DNA from 3 places in the Priestia sp. FSL R5-0597 genome. Region 2 is predicted to be linked to each of the others. Evidence: riboswitches for the same ligand, from Rfam matches in the RefSeq annotation. Region 2 holds a riboswitch; each other region holds the start of a gene.
What was found. Region 2 has a riboswitch for S-adenosylmethionine ahead of MKX72_RS11145 (Na+/H+ antiporter NhaC family protein). Riboswitches for the same ligand answer to the same signal wherever they lie in the genome.
Positions count from the first base shown of each region.

Region 1 (2,271 bases), 2.6 Mb from region 2:
AAATATTAATCGTTACATCAAACTGTTTTAAAATCGTTGTAATGAGCGGTTGCTCTGCTTTTCCGCCAACAAACGTCAGCTGAATAATTTGCCCGCTTGGATACAGCTCTTTTACTTGTTCAATCGTTTCAAACGTTTCCTCTGGTTCAGAAATCTGTTGAACGAATCGTTTTGTAATCGGCTGCTTAGGTTTTCTGAATACTTCTAGCACTTGTCCTTCTTCTACTACTGCCCCATTTTCCATAACGGCTACTCGATGACAAATTTTACGAATGACGTGCATTTCATGAGTAATCAATACAATGGTTAACCCTAGCTTCTCATTAATATCTACTAACAGATCTAAAATAGAATCTGTCGTTTGAGGATCAAGCGCTGATGTTGCTTCATCACAAAGCAATACTTTTGGATTGTTCGCTAGCGCTCGAGCAATCCCAACACGCTGCTTTTGTCCCCCGCTAAGCTGTGATGGATAAGCATCTTCACGCCCTTCAAGCCCGACTAGCTTAATAAGTTCGTCTACTCGTTTCATTCTTTTTTCTTTTGAAATCCCTGCTATTTCTAACGGAAAGGCAATATTTTCTCGTACCGTACGCGACCACAAGATATTAAAGTGCTGAAATACCATACTAATTTCTTGTCTAGCTTTTCTGAGTTTTCCGCCTTTAATTTTTCCAATATCATTACCTGCTACTTCGACCGTTCCTGTCGTTGGTGTTTCTAATCCGTTTAGCAAGCGAATCAAAGAACTTTTCCCCGCTCCGCTATAACCAATAATTCCGTAAATTTCACCTTGGTTAACGGTTAGATTCACATTATCAACAGCTGTTACTTGACCGCTTTTGGCCTGATAAATTTTTGTAACGTCTGTTAATGTAATCATATTTCTTCACCTTCTTTAATAAAAACTTAATTATGTTAGGTTGCCCTATAGGATGAAAAAGCCGTAAAACAATTTTCCCCATTAAAAAAGCCTCTCTGCGCATGACAGAAAGGCTCGATATTTAATCCTTTCTCTCATCTTTCAAAGCGCATAGCTTTGCAGGAATTGGCACCATTTCAGTTAGTCTGACGGTTGCCGGGTTTCACAGGGCTCAGTCCCTCCACCTCTCTTGATAAGAGTTCGCAACAATTATTTTGTTTTTGGGAAATATTCATTCATTTATGAACATTCATGAGTGTGATTTTAGCATGTGTCAGATAGGCTGTCAACAGATTTTGTTCTTGGGATAATATCCCAAGATTTCAACAGCCCCAACGGTTCGCTCTCTTTCAACTTCTTCATTTTAAACAAACGTTTGATTATCGAAGCTCCTCGAGTACGTGCTCGATGGAATGAAACGCGTAGAGTTTTTTTACCATTTCACCATTTTCCACTTCAATCAAACAAGGTACGCTTTCAATAGAAAATAATTCTGCTTTTGAAGGCATATAATTTAAATTGCTCATTCCGATGGTTACATCCGGCAGCATCGCTTCTGCCACGGTTAACATTTTTTTTGCCAGCTGACATGTCCCGCAAAAAGGCGTATGGAAAAAGATAAAGGCTCTTTCTCCTTCTTTTAACTGATCATCCAGCTGTTTTTCGCTCCATTCTTGCATGTTGCTCATTCCTTTTATGTTAAAAATTCTGCATTAACATCGATATTGGCACTCAGCAATACTGTTGCTATGTGATGTCTAGGGGCGGCAGCAACTTCTCGGTACATTTTATCAATATATAGATGCTCTGCTTCCGGAAGCTCTCGTTTAAATTGTTTTCTCAGCTTATTCCCTGAATCATCAGAGTCAACGAGTATGTATACCTCTTTGTTAAACGTACAGTCAATAATTTCATCCAGCTTTGATAAACTAATCGTACCGTTTGTACAAATAATTTCAATTGGTTCTCGAATGATATCTTGAATACGCTTTTTATCTGACTTTCCTTCGACAATAATTACTTTTTCAATTTCAATTAGCCCCATTTTCATCACCCATAATCGTCAGTTGTATAGTAACATCATTTCTTTATGCTATACAATATTCGTTAATGTATCACAGTTCACCTGTTTTTTAAAAGAAATTTGCAAGAAAGAACTCTTTTAAAAGGCAGTTTAGGCCATATTATCTCTATAAAACAAGAAAAACAGCGGCAGTTGCCACTGTTTAGCACCATCCTGCTTCTTCATCGCAGTCTGTATATTTTTGCGTTTCACCTTGTTTTTGTACGTCCGCGTATTGATAGAACTTATTATTTTCTTGCGAATATCCTTCTTCAAAGCGGTATTC
Region 1 is NZ_JBBOUZ010000001.1:4,769,514-4,771,784, forward strand. Features, by position in the region: gene MKX72_RS25225 (methionine ABC transporter ATP-binding protein) at 1-883, opposite strand, end outside; SAM riboswitch class I at 1,015-1,122, opposite strand; gene MKX72_RS25230 (thioredoxin family protein) at 1,303-1,602, opposite strand; gene MKX72_RS25235 (toprim domain-containing protein) at 1,617-1,967, opposite strand; gene MKX72_RS25240 (YusG family protein) at 2,149-2,271, opposite strand, start outside.
Region 1: linked by a shared signal. The riboswitch ahead of MKX72_RS25225 (methionine ABC transporter ATP-binding protein) and the one ahead of MKX72_RS11145 (Na+/H+ antiporter NhaC family protein) in region 2 are both predicted to bind S-adenosylmethionine.

Region 2 (2,271 bases):
TCTCAACCGGTGAAACTTTAGCAAATCCTGCTGCGAGAAGCATTTGTGCACCGTAAGGGATAAGCCCTTGAACGCTGCATGAAAACAAGTCGAGCAGACTGGCTGATTTACGATTATCAATTGAATACTTATCAGAGATTTCTTTCGCTAACGGACCTGCTGTAATAATTGAAATCGTGTTATTAGCCGTGGCTAAATTGGTTAAACTTACTAATCCAGCGATACTGAATTCTCCGCCTTTTTTTGTTTGAATGCGTCGTGTTAATAGGTTCAATAAGAACTGAATACCACCGTTATAGCGAATGAGTTCAACCATTCCGCCAATTAAAAGAGATAAAATAATTAATTCCGACATTCCGCCAATACCTTCTGTCACAGTTTTAGCAAGAGAAGAAAGCGTGTAGCTTCCGTCAGCTAATCCAATTACGCCGGCTAATACAATTCCTCCGGTTAAAATGCTTAATACGTTTGCACCAAATATGGCAGCAACGAGTACGCCGACATAAGGCAAGATTTTAAACCAGCTAAAATCTTTAATTTCTACTGATGACGTATTGCCTAGCGTCATTACAAGTAATAAAATCACTGTAACAATCGCTGCAGGAAGGACAATAAAAAAGTTTACTTTTAATTTATCTGACATATTTGTTTTTTGCGTACGAACTGCCGCAATGGTCGTATCAGAGATTACGGATAAATTATCTCCAAACATTGCACCACCAACAACAGCAGCAATTGCCAATGTAATGGATACATGCGCCTGCTCACTGATTCCTACAGCGATAGGCCCTAACGCAGCGATCGTTCCCATTGACGTTCCCATCGAAATTGAAATGAATGCGCCAATAACAAAGATTCCGACTACCACTAAGCTTTGTGGAAGCACAGACAGAGCTAAGTTTACCGTTGAATCAACAGCTCCCATGCCTTTAGCGACTTGAGAAAAAGCACCTGCCAAAATAAAAATAAGTACCATAATAATGATATCAGGATGCCCTGCTCCTTTAGCAAAACGTTCCACTTTTACATTAAGTGAATCTTTGCGGTTCATAGCCAGCGCCACGATGGCTGCAATGATAATAGCTACTAATACAGGCAGCTTATAAAAATCTCCCGTTATAATTCCTGATCCGACAAACAGGACTAAAAAGACGCCCAGCGGTAACAGCGCCCAGCCGTTTCCTTTTTGTTGTTCCATTCTTAACACCTCTTGTTTACGTAATAAAAAAAGACCTCTTCTTATTGATAAGAAGAGGTCTCTTATTTGTATCATAAGATTACCCTTCTCATCTTCCAAACGAAACATCGTCTGCTGGATTTGGCACCGCACTGCGTACAGCCAGTTGCCGAGACATCATAGGGCCAGTCCCTCCGTCTCTCTTGATAAGAAGTTTATAGTTGTTTTAAAAATAGTCTTTCACTACTGTAATCTCTTTTTATTTAATTGTCAAATGCTATTTTAGAAAAATATATAGTGTGAAAATTCTCACATCAATTAGCTACGTCACGTTTTAAAAACGCCACCCACGCTACGCCCATAAAGAAGACAAAGTGTGCAACTAAGATGAAGATTGAAAATGGAATTGTCATTCCGTCAAACATCGTCTTCATTCCGTCCATATACTGCACAAAGTTTGTGTTGGCGAACAGTAAAAATTTCCCCCACCATAGACCAAACTGCGATACTATCCCAGTTACTGCTTTCGCCCCAATACTTACGACAATAGCTAGACTTGAAGCAAGCGCGCTGTTTCTAAATAAAGACGACAGCATAAAAGCAAACGTCATCATCATAAACGTTTCCATATACGCGCTGTCATACGTAAGCGTAATGTTTTTAAGCAGCTGCGCATCTCCTTCTAGACTGGCAAATCCAAAGAACAATGCTCCCCATACAAACGAAAAAAGCAAATAGCTCAGCAAGTAATACAAGCTAATTAAAACGAGCGTTATGTACTTGGACGTTAAAATCGTTGAACGTCTAGCAGGGCGAATTAAAAGAAGCTTAATGGTACCCGCTTCAAACTCTTTTGCAACCATTGATCCTCCAACAGCAAGCGCGAAAAATTGAACGAGGATCAGCATGCCTGCACTAAATGACAGGAAATTCAATATGTTGTCTTCCGTTCCTGCGCTGTTTGCTACTTTCTTCATTAAAAGAGCCATACAAAGAGTTAAGATGCCGATTGTAATAAACGTGACTTTTGTACTTCTTTTGTAAAACCATTTCATATGTTCATTTTGAATTAACTTAAGCATGGTGCTCTCCCT
Region 2 is NZ_JBBOUZ010000001.1:2,186,336-2,188,606, reverse strand. Features, by position in the region: gene MKX72_RS11145 (Na+/H+ antiporter NhaC family protein) at 1-1,198, opposite strand, end outside; SAM riboswitch class I at 1,284-1,390, opposite strand; gene MKX72_RS11140 (ABC transporter permease) at 1,492-2,259, opposite strand; gene MKX72_RS11135 (ABC transporter ATP-binding protein) at 2,252-2,271, opposite strand, start outside.

Region 3 (2,271 bases), 1.4 Mb from region 2:
TTTTTTTAGCGTAAAAGACACGTTATCGTTTGCTAAAAATGAACCGTATTTCTTCGTTAAATTCGTTAACTGCAGCAGCTCACTCATTCCATTCATTGCTCCTTTCCCCTTTAGGTTTTTTTCAAAAATAAGAAAGAGAAGCCAGCCTTACTCGACTTCTCTTCTCAACTCACTTTGCTAACGGATCTTTTACCACTGTTTTTCCATCAATAATCGAATCTTTAATTTCTTTTAATTGATTAATCACATCTTGTCCTACAAAGTCACTAAGAGGCGTCTTGCTGTCTTGAGTCACATACGTTAACCCAACACCTTTTTCTTTTAAGCCGTATGTCACTACGCCCGATTTAAATTTGTCATTTGCGAGTGCTTCTACCGTTTCATAAGCAGCTGCATCAGATCCTTTTAACTGCGATAAAACGATATGCTCTGGATCTACTTCCGTACGGTCAATATCTTGTCCTGCCGTATAAAAACCTTTTTCTTTTGCTGCTTCAAATACACCCAAGTCGCCTACTGCTGATGCTCCGGCGATAAAATCAGCGCCTTTTGAAGCTTGTAAAATAGCAAGTTCTTTTGCTTTAGCTGGATCAGAGAAGCTTCCAACATAGTTTACTAGAAACTCTGCTTTTGGATTTGTTGATTGTAATCCTTCTTTAAAACTTACCGTCCATTTTTTTAATAATGGAATATCATCAGCTGCAACCATTCCTACTTTATTCGTTTTCGTAATCAATCCTGCCGCTGCTCCTAATAAATATGAAGCTTCTTGCTCACGAAATACAACGCTTCTTACATTTGGTAAATCGACCACTGTATCAATAATCGCAAATTGACGCTGCGGATTTTCTTGAGCTACTTTTTTCAACGCATCTTCGGATTCAAAAGAAGATGTAATAATCAAGTCATAATTTTCGGCTACCGCAGCACGCAAATTACTTTCAATGGCTGCTTGGTCCGTAGATTCAATTGTCTTTACATCAATGTTATACTTCTTCCCAGCGCGCTTTGCTCCATCATCCATTTGCTGAAAAAACGGGTTAACTCCAATCTTTTCAGGCAAAACAAGAGCAATTCGCTTCTTTCCTTTCTCTTCACTTCCACTGCTTTTTGTACTTTTTGACTGACAGCCCGTTACGAGTAGTACAAGCGCAACTGCTAAAATAAGAAATCTCTTCATTTAACTTACTCCCCCTATAATATAAAAAAAGCTCTTCCTTTATATAAAGGAAGAGCTCGTTAACCAAACGTCTCTTCCTCATCTTCAAGAACATACTGTTCTTAAGGATTTGGCACCATTCTGTCATAGACAGCGGTTGCCGGGTTTCACAGGGCCAGTCCCTCCACCTCTCTTGATAAGGAAAACAATAGCTATTTGTTTTATGTAATATAGTCAATATTAATAGTTTTTCAACAATTGTCAATATTATTTTTCTTTTTCACGCAAAAAAACTTCAAAAACAGATAGGATTATACGGTTTTAGTCTACTAAAATATAAAATAAAAGTTAAAGCCTTTACCTCACTTCTTGAATCATTCTATACTTCTTCACAAAGCACTTATACTGAATCTGTTGACGGTCAAGAGGGTTTAGTGGTAGCAAATAAGTTCTATTATACCTCTTCGGTTAATGTGTTATTAATTGAAACCACTTTACCAATAATGTTAGACTTTTCCTTAGTAATATTGTTAAGAGGTGTTAACGGTGAAATTAATGAAAGAACTATCTGGCATAGCTATTGGGCTTATTATCGCTTTAGCCATTTCAAAAACATTTTTTGATACCCCGACCAACATTGGAATCATAGTTATTTTTATTACGAGTATGGTCGTAACAGGGATAGCAAGAGTAAAACTAAGATGAGATAATCTAACAAAAAACACCACCTTTTATTCGCAAGGTGGTGTTTTCTTTTAATGATTTTAGTATGTAGTAATTCCAAGTGAAGGCTTTTACCCTTCTCCATCAATCATCGTATACTTCCTAGCAAAGCGCTTGTAGTAAATTTGCTCATCCTCTTGTCCATTGTTAAAAACAAGTCGGTTATGATCAATATCTTTCTCTTTTAACACATAGCCTTTTTCATTCATCAGTTGAATATATTCATCTAAATGTCCTTTTTTCACCATATAGTAAAGAACATTATCTGAATCCGTAGTCTTTGCTACATCTTGACTTCCCACTTCTAACTTGAATACGGCTGTTGCTGTTTGAATGGGACGGTAGTCTCCAAACACCTTTTCCCAGTTTAGTAGCAGCAGCGCGCCGAA
Region 3 is NZ_JBBOUZ010000001.1:3,560,832-3,563,102, forward strand. Features, by position in the region: gene MKX72_RS18705 (ABC transporter ATP-binding protein) at 1-87, opposite strand, end outside; gene MKX72_RS18710 (BMP family protein) at 170-1,180, opposite strand; SAM riboswitch class I at 1,256-1,362, opposite strand; gene MKX72_RS18715 (hypothetical protein) at 1,715-1,864, shown strand; gene MKX72_RS18720 (hypothetical protein) at 1,954-2,271, opposite strand, start outside.
Region 3: linked by a shared signal. The riboswitch ahead of MKX72_RS18710 (BMP family protein) and the one ahead of MKX72_RS11145 (Na+/H+ antiporter NhaC family protein) in region 2 are both predicted to bind S-adenosylmethionine.